3 regions of the Streptomyces sp. NPDC051684 genome follow, and region 1 is predicted to be linked to each of the others. Evidence: riboswitches for the same ligand, from Rfam matches in the RefSeq annotation. Region 1 holds a riboswitch; each other region holds the start of a gene.
What was found. Region 1 has a riboswitch for thiamine pyrophosphate ahead of ACIA8D_RS03550 (thiamine ABC transporter substrate binding subunit). Riboswitches for the same ligand answer to the same signal wherever they lie in the genome.
Positions count from the first base shown of each region.

Region 2: it holds a riboswitch for thiamine pyrophosphate, as region 1 does, so the genes downstream of both, thiO (glycine oxidase ThiO) here and ACIA8D_RS03550 (thiamine ABC transporter substrate binding subunit) in region 1, are expected to answer to the same signal.
Region 3: it holds a riboswitch for thiamine pyrophosphate, as region 1 does, so the genes downstream of both, thiC (phosphomethylpyrimidine synthase ThiC) here and ACIA8D_RS03550 (thiamine ABC transporter substrate binding subunit) in region 1, are expected to answer to the same signal.

Region 1 is NZ_JBITCS010000002.1:225,372-232,115, forward strand. Features, by position in the region: gene ACIA8D_RS03535 (YceI family protein) at 67-723, shown strand; gene ACIA8D_RS03540 (DUF6243 family protein) at 951-1,166, shown strand; gene rlmN (23S rRNA (adenine(2503)-C(2))-methyltransferase RlmN) at 1,243-2,349, shown strand; TPP riboswitch at 2,388-2,493, shown strand; gene ACIA8D_RS03550 (thiamine ABC transporter substrate binding subunit) at 2,606-3,661, shown strand; gene ACIA8D_RS03555 (ABC transporter permease) at 3,637-5,316, shown strand; gene ACIA8D_RS03560 (ABC transporter ATP-binding protein) at 5,316-6,350, shown strand; gene ACIA8D_RS03565 (LAETG motif-containing sortase-dependent surface protein) at 6,703-6,744, opposite strand, start outside.
Region 2 is NZ_JBITCS010000018.1:21,753-28,496, reverse strand. Features, by position in the region: gene thiE (thiamine phosphate synthase) at 1-367, opposite strand, end outside; gene ACIA8D_RS22190 (Rv2175c family DNA-binding protein) at 452-817, opposite strand; gene ACIA8D_RS22185 (NAD(P)/FAD-dependent oxidoreductase) at 935-2,170, opposite strand; gene ACIA8D_RS22180 (hypothetical protein) at 2,291-2,638, opposite strand; TPP riboswitch at 2,691-2,804, shown strand; gene thiO (glycine oxidase ThiO) at 2,802-3,989, shown strand; gene thiS (sulfur carrier protein ThiS) at 3,986-4,186, shown strand; gene ACIA8D_RS22165 (thiazole synthase) at 4,194-5,006, shown strand; gene pknB (Stk1 family PASTA domain-containing Ser/Thr kinase) at 5,144-6,744, shown strand, end outside.
Region 3 is NZ_JBITCS010000003.1:200,101-206,844, reverse strand. Features, by position in the region: gene ACIA8D_RS05200 (cupin domain-containing protein) at 5-322, shown strand; gene ACIA8D_RS05195 (DUF5326 family protein) at 517-732, shown strand; gene ACIA8D_RS05190 (IclR family transcriptional regulator) at 918-1,694, shown strand; gene ACIA8D_RS05185 (SsgA family sporulation/cell division regulator) at 1,795-2,259, shown strand; gene ACIA8D_RS05180 (YibE/F family protein) at 2,369-3,703, opposite strand; TPP riboswitch at 3,775-3,946, shown strand; gene thiC (phosphomethylpyrimidine synthase ThiC) at 3,939-5,714, shown strand; gene ACIA8D_RS05170 (hypothetical protein) at 5,791-6,615, opposite strand.

The DNA of each region.
Region 1 (6,744 bases):
GAAGGTGGTCGGGTTCGTTGAGGGGGGCTTGCGTGCGTGTTTTACGCTCAAGTAACAACGTGCCTCATGAACATCTTCGGTCGCAGCTTCTCATCCCGGCGCGCAGAGGGATCCGCTGCTCAGGGGGCCGCCGGCACCGCAGTGCTGCCCGATCCGGCCGGTCACGATCCCTCCATGGCGGCGCTCACCGGCGCATGGATGGTCGACCCCGCACACAGCAGGATCGGGTTCTCCGTCCGGCATGCCATGGTGACGACCGTGCGCGGCGCTTTCGCGGAGTACCAGAGCCGCCTCTACTTCGACGGTGACGACCCGTCCCGTTCATCCGCCGAGCTCGTCCTGGCCACGGCGAGCGTCGACACGGGTGTCGAGCAGCGGGACGCCCACGTGGTGGGCCGTGACTTCCTGAACGCCGCCCAGTACCCGCGCATGACCTTCAAGAGCACCGCCGTGGAACTGGTGGGCGACGACGTCTACCGGATGCACGGCGATCTCACCATCAAGGGCGTCGCCCGCCCGGTCGTCCTCGAACTCACCTACATCGGCTTCGTCACGGACGCCTTCGGTGACGAACGCGTCGGCTTCGACGGCACCACCACCATCAACCGCACCGACTGGGGCCTCACGTACAACGCCCGCCTGGCCCAGGGCGGCAACATGGTCAGCGAAAAGGTCCGCCTCCAGTTCGACATCGCGGCGATCCGCACGCCGTCGGGCGGCTGACCCCTCATAAAAGGGCCCCCGACCTGCGCCTCCGGCGTGGATCAGGGGCCTGTTCCCGTTGTCGTCACAGGTCCACGACCATGGAACCGGGTATCGTCCTCGACATGTTCTTCCAGACGCCGATTTACGAGTGAGAGCGTGACGGGCCCCGCCGACATCCTTCGACGTCGCCGCCCGTCCCCCACCGATGAATCCGTAGAACACCTCACTTCACGCCGGGAGAACCCGTGACCGACAGCAAGAACATCAACAACCCCGTGGGCCAGGGCGGCGGCCAGCGCAAGAAGCTGTCCCGCGCCGAACGGCAGAACAACGGCCCGCACCGCAACCTCGACCGTCGGCTCGCCGCCGACCAGAAGGCGGAGCTGGTGCGCAAGATGCGCGAGAAGGCGGCCGCGGCCGAGGGCACCGGTCAGACGGGCGACGCCACCGCGCAGAGCTGACGCGAGCCGAGAGCCCAGGGCCGTCCCAGACAACGGCGCAAGGTCACCCCTCCGCATCTGCGACACTGGATGGGCTATGCCTAAGCCCGGAGAACTCACGTTCGTCGCCCCCCGCGGAGCCAAGAAGCCGCCGCGGCACCTTGCTGATCTTTCGCCTGTTGAGCGGAAGGAAGCCGTTGCCGCGATCGGTGAGAAGCCGTTTCGCGCCAAGCAGCTCTCGCAGCACTACTTCGCGCGGTTCGCGCACGACCCCGCGGAGTGGACCGACATCCCCGCGGGGTCGCGCGAGAAGCTGCGGGAGGCGTTGCTGCCGGAGCTGATGACCGTCGTGCGGCATCTGTCGACCGACAGCGACACGACGCGCAAGACGCTGTGGAAGCTGTTCGACGGGACGCTCGTGGAGAGCGTGCTCATGCGGTATCCGGACCGGGTGACGATGTGTATCTCGTCGCAGGCCGGGTGCGGCATGAACTGCCCGTTCTGTGCCACCGGCCAGGCCGGGCTCGACCGGAACCTGTCGACCGGCGAGATCGTGCATCAGATTGTTGATGGGATGCGCGCCCTCAGGGACGGGGAGATTCCCGGAGGCCCGGCCCGGCTCTCCAACATCGTGTTCATGGGCATGGGCGAGCCGCTCGCCAACTACAAGCGGGTCATCCAGGCCATCCGCGCGCTCACGGACCCGGAGCCGGACGGGCTCGGGCTCAGCCAGCGCGGCATCACCGTGTCGACGGTCGGGCTCGTGCCGGCCATCAACCGGTTCACCGACGAGGGGCTGAAGTGCCGGCTCGCGATCTCGTTGCACGCGCCCGACGACGAGCTGCGCGACACCCTCGTACCCGTCAATACGCGGTGGAACGTGCGCGAGGTGCTCGACTCCGGGTTCGAGTACGCCGCGAAGTCCGGGCGCCGGCTGTCGATCGAGTACGCGCTCATCCGGGACATCAACGACCAGGCGTGGCGTGGTGACCGGCTCGGGCGGATGCTCAAGGGCAAGCCCGTGCATGTGAACCTGATCCCGTTGAACCCGACCCCGGGTTCGAAGTGGACCGCCTCGCGGCCCGAGGACGAGAAGGCCTTCGTCGACGCGATCGCCGCGCACGGCGTTCCGGTCACCATCCGGGACACCCGTGGCCAGGAGATCGACGGAGCCTGTGGACAGCTGGCGGCCACCGAGCGGTAGCCTGGCGACTGTCAGTTCGATACACCACAACTCCATCTGCATTCCGACAGGGGAGCGCCACAGCGCTGAGAGTGCGGCATCGGCCGCAGACCCTCTGGACCTTGCCCAGGTCATTCTGGGTAGGAAGTTCGGACACCACTCAAGCTGTTGCGCCCTGCCCGGGGCCCCGCGAAGGGGCTCCGGGCAGGGCCGCGTCTTCTCCTGGTCACGCCCAGGAGGAATTCAAGTGAGCAAGAAGGCGTACGTCGCCGTGGTCATGGGGCTCGGGCTCGTCACGCTGTCCGCGTGCGGGTCCTCCGGTGGTGGCTCCGGTGCCGCCGGCGGGGACTCCAGGACGGTGACCCTCGTGAGTCATGACTCGTGGGCCGTCTCCAAGGGCGTACTGAAGGACTTCGAGAAGAAGTCCGGGTACCGGGTCAAGGTCCTCAAGGACGGGGACGCCGGCGAGGCCGTCAACAAGGCGATCCTGTCCAAGAACAATCCGCAGGGCGACGTCCTCTTCGGCGTCGACAACACCTTGCTCTCGCGGGCGCTCGACAACGGGATCTTCTCCTCGTACAAGGCCAAGGGGCTGGAGGACGAGGTGAAGGGCGCGTACCGGCTCGACAAGGGTAAGAACCGGGTGACCCCCGTCGATACCGGGTCGCTCTGCGTCAACTACGACAAGGCGTACTTCAAGAAGCACGACCTCGCGCCCCCGGCCTCCTTCGCGGACCTTGCCAAGCCCGCGTACAAGAACCTGCTGGTCTCGGAGAACGCGGCCACCTCGTCGCCGGGGCTCGGCTTCCTGCTCGGGTCCGCCGCGAAGTACGGCGACGACGGCTGGCAGCCGTACTGGAAGAAGCTCAAGGCCAACGGGCTCAAGGTCGTCGACGGCTGGGACCAGGCGTACAACGAGGAGTTCAGCGGGAGCGCCGGTGGCAGGAAGGCGGGGGGCGAGCGGCCGCTCGTCGTGTCGTACGCGTCCTCGCCGCCCGCCGAGGCCGTGTTCGCCGATCCCCAGCCGAAGACCTCGCCGGTCGGGGTCGCGAAGGGGACCTGCTTCCAGCAGGTCGAGTTCGCGGGGCTGCTGAACGGGGCGCAGAACGAGAAGGGCGGCAAGGCGCTGCTCGACTTCTTGATCTCCAAGAAGTTCCAGGAGGACATGCCGCTCAACATGTTCGTCGATCCGGTGACCAAGAACGCCACCGCCCCCGCCGACTACACCAAGTACGCGGTGAAGATCGACGACCCCGAGACCATGAGCCCGCGCAAGATCGCGGACAACCGGGACGACTGGGTGAAGTCGTGGACGTCGCTCGTACTGAAGTAGCCGTCGGGAGAAGAAACGGGAACGCGGCGCGGCTTGGGCTCATGGTCCTGCCCGTCGTGTTCTTCGGGCTGTTCTTCGCCTATCCGGTCGTCGCGATCGTCGAGCGCGGGCTGCACGTCGACGGCGGCTGGCAGGTCGGGCGGATCCTGGATGTGCTCGGGCAGTCCGACATCCGGCACGTGCTGTGGTTCACCGTCTGGCAGGCGCTCGCGTCGACCGCGCTGACGCTGCTGCTCGCGCTGCCGGGGGCGTATGTCTTCGCGCGGTTCGAGTTCCCGGGCAAGCAAGTGCTGCGGGCCGTCGTGACGGTGCCGTTCGTGCTGCCGACCGTTGTCGTCGGCACCGCGTTTCTCGCGCTCGTAGGGAACGGCGGGCTGCTCGACGAGCTGTGGGGCGTGCGGCTCGACACGACGGTGTGGGCGATTCTGCTCGCGCATGTGTTCTTCAATTACGCGGTCGTGGTGCGGACCGTGGGTGGGCTGTGGGCGCAGCTCGATCCGCGGCAGGAGGAGGCCGCGCGGATGCTCGGCGCCTCGCGGTTCGCGGCCTGGCGGAAGGTGACGCTGCCGGCGCTCGGGCCCGCCGTCGCGGCTGCCGCGCTGATGGTGTTCCTGTTCACGTTCACGTCGTTCGGTGTGGTGCAGATTCTGGGCGGGCCCGGGTTCTCGACGCTTGAGGTCGAGATCTATCGGCAGACCGCGCAGATTTTTGACCTGTCGACCGCCGCCGTGCTCACCATCGTGCAGTTCGTCGCCGTCGGGCTGATTCTCGGTGTGCACGCGTGGACCGTGCGGCGGCGGGAGAGCGCGTTGCGGCTCGTCGACGCGGCGCACACGGCGCGCAGGCCGCGCGGGGGCGGGCAGTGGGCGCTGCTGAGCGGCGTGCTGGTGTCCGTCGCGCTGCTGATCGTGCTGCCGCTCGGGGTGCTCGTCGAGCGCTCGCTCGACGCTCCCGGCGGGTACGGGTTCGGGTACTTCCGGGCGCTCACGGACGCGGACGGCGGGACCTTCCTTGTGCCGCCGATCGACGCGATCTGGAACTCGCTGGAGTACGCGCTCGCGGCCACGGCCATCGCCGTGGTGGTCGGTGGGCTGGCCGCAGCGGCTCTCACGCGTCGGGCCGGGCGGCTCGTGCGCGGGTTCGACGCGTTGCTGATGCTGCCGCTGGGGGTGTCGGCGGTGACCGTCGGGTTCGGGTTCCTGATCACGCTCGACGAGCCGCCGCTCGACCTGCGGTCCACGTGGATCCTGGTGCCGCTCGCGCAGGCGCTCGTCGGGGTGCCGTTCGTGGTGCGGACCATGCTGCCGGTGCTACGGGCCGTCGACGGGCGGCTCCGGGAGGCCGCCGCGGTGCTCGGGGCGTCGCCGCTGCGGGCGTGGCGGGAGGTCGACCTGCCGATGGTGCGGCGGGCGCTGCTGGTGGCGGCGGGGTTCGCGTTCGCGGTGTCGCTCGGTGAGTTCGGGGCGACCGTGTTCATCGCGCGGCCCGACAGTCCGACGCTGCCGGTCGCCGTGGCCCGGCTGCTCGGGCGGGCCGGTGACCTCAACTACGGGCAGGCGATGGCCCTGTCGACCGTACTGATGGTCGTCTGCGCGGCCTGGTTGCTCGTCCTTGAACGGATTCGGCCCGCCAAGGCCTCGACCGGGGAGTTCTGATGTCGCTGCTGGAGTTGGACGACGCGACCGTACGGTTCGGTGGGCGCGCCGTGCTCGACGACGTGGACCTGGAGGTGGCCGAGCACGAGATCGTGTGCGTGCTCGGGCCGAGCGGCAGCGGCAAGTCGACGCTGCTGAGGGCCGTCGCGGGGCTGCAACCCCTGGACGGGGGGCGGGTGTTGCTCGGTGGGGCCGACCAGGGTGGGGTGCCGGCGCACAAGCGGGGGGTCGGCCTGATGTTCCAGGACCACCAGTTGTTCCCGCAGCGGGATGTGGGGCGCAACGTCGCCTTCGGGTTGCGGATGCATGGGGCCGGCAAGGCCGAACAGGCGGAGCGCGTACGGGAGTTGCTGGGGCTCGTCGGGTTGTCGGGGGCCGAGCGGCATGCGGTCGGTGCGCTGTCCGGTGGGGAGCAGCAGCGGGTCGCGCTCGCGCGGGCGCTGGCGCCGCGGCCGCGGTTGCTGATGCTGGACGAGCCGTTGGGGCAGCTCGACCGGTCACTGCGTGAGCGGCTGGTGGTCGAACTGCGGGAACTGTTCGGCGAGTTGGGGACGACGGTGCTCGCCGTCACGCACGATCAGGGGGAGGCCTTCGTGCTTGCCGACCGGGTCGTGGTGATGCGGGACGGGCGGATCGCGCAGAGCGGTACGCCGCTCGAGGTGTGGCGGCAGCCGGCGGACGAGTTCGTGGCGCGGTTCCTCGGGTTCGACAATGTGGTGGAGGCGACGGTGACGGGGGCGGTCGCGGATACGCCCTGGGGGAAGGTTCCGGTGCCCGAGGGGGCGGGGCAGGGGGAGTGCCGGGTCCTTGTGCGGCCCGCGGGGGTGCGGCTCGTTCCTGCCGCCGAGGCCCAGTTGACCTGTGCCGTGACCGCGCGGACCTTCCGGGGTACGCATGTCGCGCTGCACCTGCAACCGGGGGATGCGCCTCGGCTGGAAGCGGCCTGCGCGTTGCGCTCCGCGCCGGAGCCGGGGGACGTGGTCGGGGTCGCCTTCGACGCGGCGGAGATCGTGGTGCTGGGGGCGACTTCTTAGCGCCACGGTTCTCGTTGCGCGGCGCCTGGGTGTGCCGCCGTGCCGGGGTCGACGCCCGCCGTCATCGTTGTGCGGCACCGGGGCGCCGCCTTGCCCACCCTGCCGCCCCAGGCGGCAGATTGCCCAAGTCGGTGGCGGCCTGCCGCCAGGGGCGGGGAAGCATGGAGGCGGATTGTCCGAGGCGGGGTGCCGCCCGCCGTCAAGGGTGGGGAGGCGTGGTGGTGGCGGATTGTCCGAGGCGGGGTGCGGGTGACCGCCATGAGGGGGGCGGATTGCTCAAGATGCGGTGCAGTTGGTCGTGTTCGGGTGGCCCCGGAGGGTGTGGGGCCACCCGAACACGCTGCGGGGAGGGTTACTTCTGCGTCGAACCCTTGCGGCGGAGGGCGAAGACCAC
Region 2 (6,744 bases), on a different contig from region 1:
CCGCGGCCTCGTCCTCGGCGTGCGTGGAGCGGCCGATCAGCACGTCCTCGCCGAGGATCGCGCGGGCGGCGGGGACCGGCAGGTCGCCCTGGCCCAGGTGCAGCACGTCGGAGCGGGTCGCGTGGGCGACGTCCGCGCGGTCGTTGACCGCGAAGAGCTTGCCGTGGCGGCGGGCCGCGTCGGCGAACACCTGGAGGTGCTCCAGCTCCTCGCCGGCCTCCATGCCCTTGTCGCGCAGCTGCACGATGTCGACGCCGGCGGCCAGCACGGCGTCGAGGAACTCCGGCAGATCGCCCTGACGCCTGCGCGCGTCGGTGCACAGATAGAGCCGTGCGTCGGCGAGCAGCGCGCGCTTGGAGTCCGCCATGAAAGTCCCCCCGTGGGTCGTGCGGTGTCGGTGGCGTGCGCACCACGAGGGTCGCGGTGCGCACGCCGGACGGTTGTCGTCAGGTCAGACGGCGAGCGCCTGGGCGCGGCGCTTCACCTCCGTGCCGCGATTCTCGCTCAAGGCCTGCGCGGGCGTGCCCGGCAGGCTCGGGTCGGGGGTGAAGAGCCACTCCAGCATCTCTTCGTCGCTGAAGCCGTCGTCCCTCAGGACCGTCAGGAGGCCGACGAGCCCCTTGACGATCTTGTCGCCGTCGATGAAGGCGGCGGGCACGTGCAGTGCCCTGTTCTCACCGCGGCGCACGGCGATCAGCTGGCCTTCCTTGACCAGCTGCCGCACACGCGTCACCTCGACATCGAGCTGTTCCGCGATGTCGGGGAGGGTGAGCCAGGCGGGGACGAGAGCATCGATCTTTGCGTCAATCTCGGTCACAGGACAAGCGTGCCATCCCGGACTGACACTCGGAAGCCGGGCCGGTGCGGATGGGCCACGGCTCCTCCCGTTTCACCCCGCTCCGTCACGCTTTGGAGGGCCCCTGAGGCGTGGGACTCACGCCACCGCGGACTTCAGAGGACGGGCCGGATCCGCGAGCAACCGCGGGTCGAGCGGTGCCCCCGACTGGATGAGCTTGCGTCCCTGGGCCAGGTCACGCGGCTTGCCGACGGCGAGGACCGCCACCAGGGCCCCGTCGCGCAGCCAGCACACCGACCAGGCGGCACCGGCGGGGTCGCCGCGCCACACCGTCGCGTCGGCGCCCTCGTGGTGCCCCGCGTACTGCACGAACCGGCCGAACTGCTCGGACCAGAAATAGGGCACCGGGTCGTACACCGCCGGGGTCACACCGACGATGTTCGCCGCCACCGTGCGCGGCCCCTGCAGCGCGTTGTCCCAGTGGTGGACCATCAGGCGCTGCCCGTAGCGCCCCGAGGGGAACGAGGAGCAGTCCCCCACCGCGTACACGTCGGGCACGGAGGTGCGCAGCCCCTCGTCCGCGAGGACCTCGCGGTGGGCACCGAGCTCGATGCCCGAGCCGGCCAGCCAGCGGGTGGCGGGGCGGGCGCCGATGCCAACGACGACGGCTCCCGCGGGCAGCCGCGTGCCGTCGTCGAGGACCACGACGCCCGGTTCGATGCGCTGCACGCGCGCGTGGGTGCGCAGCTGGGCCCCCGCGTCGGCGTACCAGGTCGCCATGGGGGCGGCGATCTCGGCGGGCAGCGCCCCGGCCAGCGGCCGCTCGGCGGCCTCCACGACGGTGACCCGGCAGCCGGCCTCGCGGGCCGCGGTGGCGAACTCGGCGCCGATCCAGCCGGCGCCCACGACCACCACGTCGTGCTGCTCGGCGAGGACGGGCCGCAGCAGCTCGGCGTCGTCGAGCGTGCGCAGCAGATGCACACCGGGGGCCGCCCCCGCGCCCCCCGGCAACTGGACCGGCTCGGCGCCGGTCGCGACGACCAGCACGTCGTACGGGACCGGTCCCTCGGCGGTGTCCAGCTCATGGTCGCCGGGCCGCAGCCCGGTCACCTCGCGGCCCAGCTCCAGGGAGACGCCGAGCGCCTCGAAGTCCACGTCGAAGGCCGAGCCCTCGGCCTTGCCGAGCAGCACCGCCTTGGACAGCGGTGGCCGGTCGTACGGCTGGTGGGGCTCGGCACCGAGCAGGGTGACCGCGCCGGTGAAGCCCTGTTCGCGCAGCGCCACGGCGGTCTGCACTCCGGCCATGCCCGCGCCCACGATGACGACGTTCCGCTGCCCCGAAGGCGCTCCGCTCCCGCTCCGCTGCTCACTCACGGGATCAACCTTAGGCACCCGATCTTGCCGCGGTCAGCGGTGCGGGCCACTCCCGGGCCGTGACGTCCTGCACACGCGTCGGCGGTTTACCGATCAAGAGGAAGGTCGGCGCCGCCGGACTCACTCCTGGTCGAGCAGTTCCTCGACCGCGCTGGTTCCGCTGCCCTCCTGCGACTCCCACTCCCAGGTCTCGTCGAGGCGCACCCGGCCGTCCGGGAGCTCGGACACGAGCGAGACACAGTGCCCGGAGGCGGTCGTCCCGTCGGTCTTCAACTGCACGTAACGGAAGTCGAGCCGGTCGCCCGTGCGCGTCCCCACGAGGTGACCCTGCACCACATCACCGCCCACGTAGGCGGCCGAAACGAGGCCGTCCTCCTCCTGGTAGGCGAAGCGGGTGCTCGTGCCCACCTGGCCCGGGGCCTGGTCGGCGACGGGAGACATCAAGAGACCTTCGAGAGATCGGGCCACGGGTCGGTACTCCCTTACTGGAGGGTGTGGTCAACGGCTAGGGTGGCCAACGTAGAGCACTCGCGGGAGCCCGTACGCAGCGGGCTGAGAGGGAGGCTGGAGCGGCCTTCGACCGTACGAACCTGATCCGGGTCATACCGGCGAAGGGAGGGGCTTGACGCCCATGTCGTCGACGCCATCCGTTCATTCGCACCACACGCACACCTGCGACGTCCTCGTCGTCGGTGGCGGCATCATCGGTCTGGTCACCGCCTGGCGGGCCGCGCAGCGCGATCTTTCCGTCGCGGTCGCGGACCCCGAGCCCGGCGGCGGGGCCGCCCAGGTGGCGGCCGGAATGCTGGCCGCCGTCACCGAACTGCACCACGGCGAGCAGACGTTGCTCGGCCTCAACCTGGAGTCCGCGCGCCGCTACCCGGACTTCGCGGCCGAGCTGTCCGAGGCCACCGGGCAGGACCTCGGCTACCGCGCCTGCGGCACGCTCGCGGTCGCGCTCGACGCGGACGACCGCGCCCACCTCCGTGAACTGCACGCGCTGCAGACGAAGTCGGGGCTCGAGGCCGAGTGGCTCTCGGGCCGCGACTGCCGCCGCCTCGAACCGATGCTCGCGCCCGGCGTGCGCGGCGGACTGCGGGTCGACGGGGACCACCAGATCGACCCGAGAAGGCTCGCGAGCGCCCTCGTGACGGCCTGCGAGCGCTCCGGCGTGATCTTCCACCGGTCGTGGGCCGAACGGCTGCGTGTCGTCCGCGACCGGGCGCGCGGCGCAGTCCTCGCCGACGGCACCGAACTCGCCGCGGGCCAGGTGGTCCTGGCGGCCGGCAGCCGCGGCGGACAGCTCGCGGGCGTGCCCGACGCGGTGCTCCCGCCGGTGCGCCCCGTCAAGGGCCAGGTGCTGCGCCTGACGGTGCCGAAGCGGTACGCGCCCTTCCTCAGCCGCACGGTCCGGGCGGTCGTCCGCGGCGGCAACCTCTACCTGGTGCCGCGCGTCAACGGCGAACTGGTGGTGGGCGCCACCAGCGAGGAACTCGGCTGGGACACCACGGTCACCGCGGGCGGCGTCTACGAACTCCTGCGGGACGCCCACGAACTCGTCCCCGGCATCACCGAACTGCCGCTCACCGAGACCCGCGCGGGCCTGCGCCCCGGCTCCCCCGACAACGCCCCGCTCCTGGGGCCGACCGCCCTGCCGGGCCTCCTCCTGGCGACAGGGCACTACCGCAACGGCGTGCTCCTGACGCCGATCACCGGCGACACCATGGCGCACGCCCTGACCACCGGTGAACTTCCGGAAGAGGCCCGCCCGTTCACGCCGAAGCGCTTCGGCACAGCCCTCGTGGAGCAGCCCGCATGAACGTCCACGTCAACGGCGAGCCGCGCACGGTGACCGCGGGCACCACGCTCGACCTGCTGGTCACCACGCTCACCACCGCACCCCAGGGCGTCGCCGCCGCGCTCAACGAGACCGTCGTCCCCCGCACCCAATGGCCCGCCACGGCGCTCTCCGAAGGAGACCGCGTCGAGGTCCTCACGGCCGTCCAAGGAGGCTGAACCGTCCATGGCCGACGACACTTTCGTCCTCGGGGGCGAGTCGTACTCCTCCCGCCTGATCATGGGCACGGGAGGGGCACCCAGCCTCGACGTCCTGGAGCGCTCCCTGGTGGCCTCCGGAACCGAACTCACCACCGTGGCGATGCGCCGCGTGAACGCGAACGTGCACGGCTCGGTCCTCTCCGTCCTGGAGAAGCTGAACATCCGGGTGCTGCCGAACACGGCGGGCTGCTTCACCGCGGGAGAGGCCGTCCTGACGGCCCGCCTCGCGCGCGAGGCGCTCGGTACGGACCTGGTGAAGCTGGAGGTGATCGCCGACGAGCGCACCCTGCTGCCCGATCCGATCGAGTTGCTCGACGCGGCGGAGACGCTGGTGGACGACGGCTTCACGGTCCTGCCGTACACGAACGACGACCCGGTCCTGGCCCGCAAGCTGGAGGACGTCGGCTGCGCGGCAATCATGCCGCTCGGCTCCCCCATCGGCTCCGGGCTCGGCATCCGCAACCCGCACAACTTCCAGCTGATCACCGAGCACGCGCGCGTACCGGTGATCCTGGACGCGGGCGCCGGCACCGCCTCCGATGTGACTCTCGCCATGGAACTCGGCTGCGCGGGTGTGATGCTCGCCTCGGCGGTGACCCGCGCACAGGAGCCCGTCCTCATGGCCGAGGGCATGCGGCACGCGGTGGAGGCGGGTCGCTTCGCGTATCGGGCGGGGCGGATTCCGAAGCGGCACTTCGCGGAGGCGTCTTCTCCTTCGGAGGGGCGGGCGGTGCTTGATCCGGAGCGCCCGGCGTTCTCGGCGGCCCGCACCGTGTGACGGTCTCGGGGCTCCGATCCGGACCCCGCGCCTCAAACGCCGGCGGGGCTTGATGGTGGTCACAGCTCTGCTGCAGTACGGCACCGGCCTCACGGCACGGAGTCCGGGTGTCGGTCACTCCTCGTACACTCGCCTGCGTGGACACGACCCTTCAGGACCCGTTGCTCGGGCATGTGCTCGACGGCCGGTACCGCGTCGACGCGCGCATCGCGGTCGGCGGGATGGCCACGGTCTACCGGGCCGTGGACACCCGCCTCGACCGCGTGCTCGCGCTCAAGGTGATGCACCCCTCGCTGGCCGCCGACGCCTCGTTCGTGGACCGTTTCATCCGCGAGGCCAAGTCGGTGGCCCGCCTCTCGCACCCCAATGTGGTGGGGGTCTTCGACCAGGGCACCGACGGCGCGTACGTCTATCTGGCGATGGAGTACGTCGCCGGCTGCACCCTGCGCGACGTACTGCGTGACCGGGGTGCGCTGCGGCCCCGCGCCGCCCTCGACATCCTGGAGCCGGTCCTCGCCGCGCTGGGAGCGGCCCACCGCGCGGGCTTCGTACACCGCGACATGAAGCCGGAGAACGTCCTGATAGGGGACGACGGCCGGGTGAAGGTCGCGGACTTCGGCCTCGTACGCGCGGTGGACACCGTCACGAACACCACGGGCGCCGTCCTCGGCACGGTCTCGTACCTGGCGCCCGAGCAGATCGAGAACGGCACGGCGACACCGAGCGTGGACGTCTACGCGTGCGGCGTCGTGCTCTACGAGATGCTCACGGGAGGCAAGCCGCACGCGGGCGAGTCCCCCGCCCAGATCCTCTACAAGCACCTCCACGAGGACGTGCCCCCGCCCTCGGCGGCGGTCCCCGGCCTCCCCTACGAGCTGGACGAGCTGGTCGCGTCGGCGACGGCCCGCACCCCCGAGGTGCGCCCGCACGACGCCGTGGCGCTCCTCGCGCACGCCAGGCACGCCCGCTCGACGCTCACGGACGCCCAGCTGGACGCGGTGCCGCCGCAGGCGCACGACACCGAGCACGTGGGGGCCGACGACCGTACGAGCGTGATCCCGCGCGCGCTGGGCACCGCCGTACAGCTGCCGCTGCCCACGGAGGCCGCGGACCAGGCGCGGCTCAACCGGACGAGCCGCCTGGAGATGCCGCCGACCCCGCCGCCCACGGCCCCCGCATCGCCCCGCGGCGGCGGTCGCGGGCGCGGCCCGCAGCGGCGCACGCTCGCGATCCTCGCGGCGGTCCTGCTGGTCCTCGGCCTCGGCACCGGCGTCTGGTACATCAACTCCGGCCAGTTCACGAAGGTCCCCTCCGTCCTCAACCAGACGCAGACGCAGGCCGAGAAGCGCCTCACGGAGGCGGGCCTGGAGCGGGGCACGGTCACGCGCGCGTACAGCGACACATACAAGCGCGGCACCGTCATGGACAGCGACCCGGGTTCGGGCGACCGCATCCGCAACGGCGGGGCGGTCGATCTGACCGTGTCCAGGGGCTCCAAGACCGTGAAGGTCCCCGATCTCAGCGATACTCCGCTGGACGCCGCGAAGAGCGAGCTCAAGAAGCGCGACCTCGAACCGGGCATGATCACCAAGAAGTTCAGCGACCAGATCACCAGGGGCTCGGTGATCAGCACGGATCCCGGCGCGGGCGGCACCCGCAAGGCCGGCTCCGCCGTCGCCCTGATCGTCTCCAAGGGCTCCCCCGTGGACGTCCCCGATGTCACGGGCGAGTCCGAGCA
Region 3 (6,744 bases), on a different contig from region 1:
AAGGATGAAGGCGTTCCGGCTGGATGAACTCGAGGCGGAGAGAGCCGCCAATGACGGGGCGTATCTGCAGTTCCTGCGGGAGCGGAACATGTCGGTCGGGCTGTACGCCCTCGACGCGGGCACCCAGGATCCGCAGCAGCCGCACACCCAGGACGAGGTCTACCTCGTGGTGAGCGGCCGCGGTTCCCTCACGGTCGGCATGGAGACGACCCAGGTCGGCCGGGGCAGCGTGGTGTACGTGCCTGCCGGTGTCGCCCACAAGTTCCACCACATCAGCGAGGACCTGCGCGTCCTCGTCGTCTTCTCGCCCCCGGAGGGCTGACGGCTCGGCCCCGAGGACGGCCCCACCTCGGGGTTCCCTAAGGGTCGGGTCAGGGGAGGACAAGGGATCGCAAGGGCCCGCACGGGCCTTTGACGTGCCAGCATCGAAGCAGAACCTCAGAACCGCAGAGCAGAGACTTCGAAGCAGAGGCTTCGAAGCAGAAACCCGGAAGAGACAACGAAGGAGCGATGGCAGTGCGAGAGATATTCGCGGACATGCCGTGGTGGGTGAAGTGGGTCGCGGTGCCGGTCATCGCCATCGTCGTGTTCGGCGGCCTGATCGCGAGCGTCGTCGGCTTTGTGATCGGCCTGCTGTTCAAGGTGCTCGTGTTCGCCGCACTGGTGGGTGGACTCATCTACGTCGTGCGGAAGTTCATGGTCGGTTCCTCGTCGCGGAGCCGCGACTGGTGAGGCCGGGTGCACTCGTGTGCGGATCCCGGTCGTTGCGTCGCGCCACCTTTCGCACGACCGGGGGAAGTTTCCCTGCGCGGCGGGCGCCAATCGGTGGCCAAGGGTTAGAGTCCGGAATTCGATGGCTTTAGCCCCCTGCGAGTCTCGAAAACGCGGGGGTCCCCCACGCGCATCGGGAGTGAACCTTGGCCACGGTCGATACCGCACCCGCCGCCCCGCAGACACTCATCGGCTCCGTTCAGCGAGCCATGCGACTGCTCGAGGCGGTCGCGTCCCATGACGACGGGGCGCCGGCCAAGCAGCTCGCCCGGGAGGCGGGTCTCGCCCTTCCCACCGCGTACCACCTACTGCGCACGCTGGCTCATGAGGGATATCTCCGCCGGGAGAACGGCGTCTTCGTCTTCGGTGACGCCGCCGAGCGTCTGAGCAGCAGCGGAGCGCAGCAGAATCGTCGCAGCATGATCACCGACGCGCTGCGGCACTGGCGCGACACCATCGGCGTCCCGGTCTATTTCGCGGTCTACCGCGACGGCGAGATCGAGCTCGTCGCTGTCGCCGACACTCCGGCCAATCCGGCCGTCGAGGAGTGGGCCGACTTCCGGGAGACCGGCCATGCCCACGCCATCGGCCAGTGCCTGCTCTCCCAGCTCGACGAGGGGGCCCGCAAGGACCACCTCGACCGCTATCCGGCCCAGTCCATTACTCCGTACTCGGTACGGGACGACCGCGCGCTGCTGCGGAAGCTGAGCCGGGTCGGCCGCATGGAGCCGGTCGTCGAGCGCCAGGAGTACGCGCTGGGCACCGCCTGTGCCGCGTTCCCCCTGACCATCGGGTCGGCCGCGGCAACTTTGGCCATTTCTCTCCCTTCCCATCAGGCGGAGAAACTGCTGCCCACAGCCCGACGGTTGCAGCACGAGATCGGCAGGCTGGTAGGAACACTCGCCTTCTCTATCAGCATTTGAAAACTCACTCCTTGTGATCCTGTGTGTACGTTGAGCAAGATGCCAGCAGTGTCAGGCAGGTAATTCCTGGCCAATCGACGGCAAGTTGACGGGGTAGGCGATGCGCGAGTCGGTACAAGCAGTTCAAGCAGAGGTCATGATGAGCTTCCTCGTTTCCGAGGAGCTCTCGTTCCGCATTCCGGTGGAGCTCCGGTACGAGTCCACCGATCCGTATGCGGTGCGGCTGACCTTCCATCTCCCCGGAGACGCGCCCGTGACCTGGGCGTTCGGCCGGGAGCTCCTCGTCGACGGGGTCAACGGGGCCAGTGGCGAAGGAGACGTACAGGTCACACCGGTGGAGCGGGTGGGCGGCGCGGTCGGCGAGATGCCGGGAGAGGTGCACATCAGGCTTCAGGTCGGTGCGGACCAGGCGCTGTTCAGGGCAGGGGTCGCACCGCTCGTCGCGTTCCTCGACCGGACGGACAAGCTCGTTCCGCTCGGCCAGGAAGAAACGGGCGCGGACTTCGAGTCCGACCTCGACGAGGCGCTCGACCGGATCCTCGCCGAGGAGCAGAGCGCGGGCTGACTCCCCATCGGCTCGCACAACAGCAGACGGCCACACCAGATGGTTTGTACGACACCGGACCAGACGTAACGCTTCAGCAGCGCGGTGCACCCGAGCAGTTCCGCGCCATTCAGCGTTTGCGCCGCCGGCCTCCGCCACCACGTCCAGGAGCGGGAGCGGCCTTCACGGGCCCCCGCTCCGGGCGGTCGGCGGACACGACGAGCGCGGCCAGTGCGGTGGTCACCGGCACCGAGGCGACGAGGCCGATCGAGCCGACCAGCGTACGCACGATCTCCTCGGCCACCAGCTCGCTGTTGGCCACGTCGGCGACACTGCTCTGCGCGATCGAGAAGAGCAGCAGCAGGGGCAGCGCGGCGCCCGCGTAGGCCAGCACGAGCGTGTTGACGACCGACGCGATGTGGTCGCGCCCGATGCGGATCGCCGCCCGGTACAGGGCACGCCGGCCCAGCGTCGGGTTCGCCTCGTGCAGCTCCCATACGGCGGAGGTCTGGGTGACCGTCACATCGTCGAGCACGCCGAGCGAACCGATGATGACGCCGGCGAGCAGCAGACCGCTCATGTCGATGTCCGGGTACAGGCCGTGGATCAGCCCTGTGTTGTCGTCGGTGTTGCCCGTCAGGGCCGCCCAGCCGATGAACAGCGAGCCCAACAGGCCGATCAGCAGCAGAGAGACCAGGGTGCCGAGCACGGCGACGGAGGTTCTGGCCGTCAGGCCGTGACACATGTAGAGCGCGATCAGCATGATCGCGCTGGCCCCGACCACCGCGACGACGAGAGGGTTCGACCCCTGCAGAATCGCGGGCAGGATGAAGAAGGTCAGCACCATAAAGCTGACCGCGAGCGCGACCAGTGCCATGACGCCGCGCATCCGGCCCACCACGACCACGGCCAGGGCGAAGATCCCGGCCAGCAGCACCATCGGCACCTTGCGGTTCACATCGGTGACCGAGTACTGAAGCTCCTTCGGTGCGTCCGGCGCGTACGCGGCGATCACCTTCTGGCCCTCGTGCAACTGCCGCGGCGAATCCGGCTGGACGACCTCGGTGAACGTACGGCCCTCGTCCTTGCCGCTGTCGATCCGGATCGTCGCGTTCTCGCAGGTGCCACTGGTTTTCTGCTCGCCGGTGGTGCCCTGTTGCGCCGTGGGGTCCCCGGTGGGGCTCTGCCCCTGGGCGTGCACGGACGAGCAGTCGACCTTCTCGACCCGGGTGACCGTGGCCTGCTGCGTCTGTCGGTCGAAGCCGACCCCGCTGCGCTCGTGCGGCGGTGCGCCGCCCGGCCAGAGCACCGCGAGGCCCACGACGACCGCGACCGAGAACGGGATCAGGACGGCCGCGATCACTTTGCGCAGGTGCCGCGAGACTGGCGCCGCTGGACCGTGGCTGTGGGAGTGCCCATGCGGCGGGTGGGACGGCGGAGCGGGGGGCTGCTGGCTGGTGGTCACCGCCAGATCATCGCAAGAACGGAGGGGGCCCTCTGTTCAACGCGGCGTGGATCACGTTAGCGTGGAGGCGCTTTTGCCATCGCGGGAGCTCGGAGCACCGGGCTGAGAGGGCGCTGACCTTCGTCCCAGCGCGTTTCACGTGAAACAGCGTGGAAGTGCGTGACCAGGGGACGGATATCGCTGCGTCGACCGCTGAACCTGTTACCGGGTAATGCCGGCGTAGGGAGTAGGTCTCATGACCACAACGGACGCACACACGCCTGCCTCCAGCTCGACCGAGGAGGCCGGCCAGTCCATCGGCTGGCACAAGGGGTACATCAGGGGCTCGCGCCCCGACCTCCAGGTGCCGGTCCGTCAAGTGCACCTCACCAATGGGCAGTCGGTGACGCTGTACGACACCTCAGGTCCGTACACCGACCCGACCGTCGACACGGATGTCCGCCGCGGCCTCGCACCGCTGCGGGAGAACTGGATCATCGCCCGCGGCGACACCGAAGAGTACGCGGGCCGCCCCGTCCGTCCCGAGGACGACGGCATCAAGCACACGTCGCCGCGCGGCGGCCTGCGCAATCTCGACGCGGTCTTCCCCGGCCGCCCGCGTCAGCCGCGCCGGGGCCGCAACGGGCAGGCCGTGAGTCAACTCGCGTACGCACGCCGGGGGGAGATCACCCCGGAGATGGAGTACGTGGCCATCCGGGAGAACGTCGCCCCCGACGTCGTACGGGACGAGATCGCGGCGGGCCGGGCCGTGCTGCCCGCGAACGTCAATCACCCGGAGATCGAGCCGATGATCATCGGCAAGCGATTCCTGGTGAAGGTCAACGCCAACATCGGCAATTCCGCCGTCACCTCCTCCATCGAGGAGGAGGTGGACAAGATGACCTGGGCGACCAAGTGGGGCGCCGACACGGTCATGGACCTCTCCACCGGCCGCAACATCCACACCACGCGCGAGTGGTTGCTGCGCAACTCCCCCGTGCCGATCGGCACCGTGCCGCTCTACCAGGCCCTCGAAAAGGTCGACGGCAAGGCCGAGGAGCTGTCCTGGGAGGTCTACAAGGACACGATCATCGAGCAGGCCGAGCAGGGCGTGGACTACATGACGGTCCACGCGGGAGTCCGCCTCCCGTACGTCCCGATGACCGCCGACCGCAAGACCGGCATCGTCTCGCGCGGCGGCTCGATCATGGCCGCGTGGTGCCTCGCGCACCACAAGGAGAGCTTCCTCTACGAGAACTTCGAGGAGCTCTGCGAGATCCTCGCGACCTACGACGTCACGTACTCGCTCGGCGACGGACTGCGCCCCGGCTGCATCGCGGACGCCAACGACGAGGCGCAGTTCGCGGAGCTGAGGACGCTCGGCGAGCTGAACTCCATCGCCAAGCGCCACAACGTGCAGACGATGATCGAGGGCCCGGGCCACGTCCCGATGCACAAGATCAAGGAGAACATCGACCTCCAGCAGGAGATCTGCGAGGAGGCGCCGTTCTACACGCTCGGCCCGCTGACCACCGACGTCGCCCCGGCGTACGACCACATCACGTCCGGGATCGGCGCCGCGATGATCGCCTGGTGGGGCACGGCGATGCTCTGCTACGTCACGCCGAAGGAGCACCTGGGACTGCCCAACCGCGACGACGTGAAGACCGGTGTCATCACGTACAAGATCGCGGCGCATGCGGCGGACCTCGCCAGGGGGCACCCGGACGCACAGGCGTGGGACGACGCGCTGTCCGACGCCCGCTTCGAGTTCCGCTGGGAGGACCAGTTCAATCTGGCTCTCGACCCGGACACGGCGCGCGAGTTCCACGACGAGACGCTGCCGGCGGAGCCCGCGAAGACGGCACACTTCTGCTCGATGTGCGGGCCGAAGTTCTGCTCGATGAAGATCTCGCAGGACATCCGGCGCGAACACGGCACCACGTCCTCGGAGATCACGGAGGGCATGGAGCAGAAGTCCAAGGAGTTCGCCCAGGCCGGCAATCGCGTGTATCTGCCGATCGCCGACTGACGGCATGAGTGCATGACGGTGGGGCCCCTCGTGCGCGAGGGGCCTCGTCGTCGAACGGCCCGGTGGCGCCGGAGGGTCAGTCCGGCTGGTGGTCGGGGCCGCCGAAGTCCGGGCTGGAGAAGTCCGGGCTCGAATAGCCGGCGCGCTGGCCCGTGGCCGTGCCGCCGCCGTCGGGGCTGCTGAACCCCGGCCTGTTGTAGCCGAGGTGCGGCATGCGCCCGCCGGAGCCGCCGCGGCCCCCGAGGGGTGAGCCGCCGCCCGCCGAGGGATCCGCCAGGGCGTCCCGCAGGAACGGCAGGATGCCCCGGTCCAGGAGCGCGACGCGCCAGGCCTCCCTGGCCTGCTTCACTTCCTCGCTCGCCTCGCCGTGCGTGCTCGCCTGGAGCGACGTCGAGCCGTTGCGCAACGCCGCGAGCAGCAGGCAGACCGCCGCGACGAGAATGCTCGCCGCGGTGATCGCGCCGAAGACCCAGCCGAAGGTGCGCAGGGTCCTGGCGAAGGCCGGTACCGGGTCGAGCATGCTCAGGACGTAGCCGACGATCAGGAAGATCAGGGCTGCGGTCCCGGCCAGGACAGGGGCGAGCACGACGGCGACCGCGGCGACGCCCGGTCCCGTGCTCTCCCCGCTGGAGTTGCCTCCTTCGCGTAGCGGACGCAGGAGCCGCGGTGTGGAGCGCAGTTCCTCGCGGACCTTGACGTAGCGCTGGTACTCGTCGGCGGCCGCCGTGTTGATCAGTGCGGCGGCGCCGAGCGCCATCGTGCGCAGCTGTTCGGGGTTGAGCCGCTGGCCCACTGCGGCGAGTTCAGGCCGATTCGGTGCGGTACGCAGCGCGTCATCGAGGAGCCGCTCGAACTCGGGACGGTCCTCGTTCAGCAAATGCGGAGCGCTGTTCATGTGCATCCCCCGATGCTCCGTAGGGCTTGGTGGCCCGCATGGGTGCGAGCCGTCGGGCAGAAACGGAGGGGAGCCTGCTACGGATAAGCCGATGGTAGAGCTGTCACGGCACGCGGTGACAGGGGGTTTCCGGAA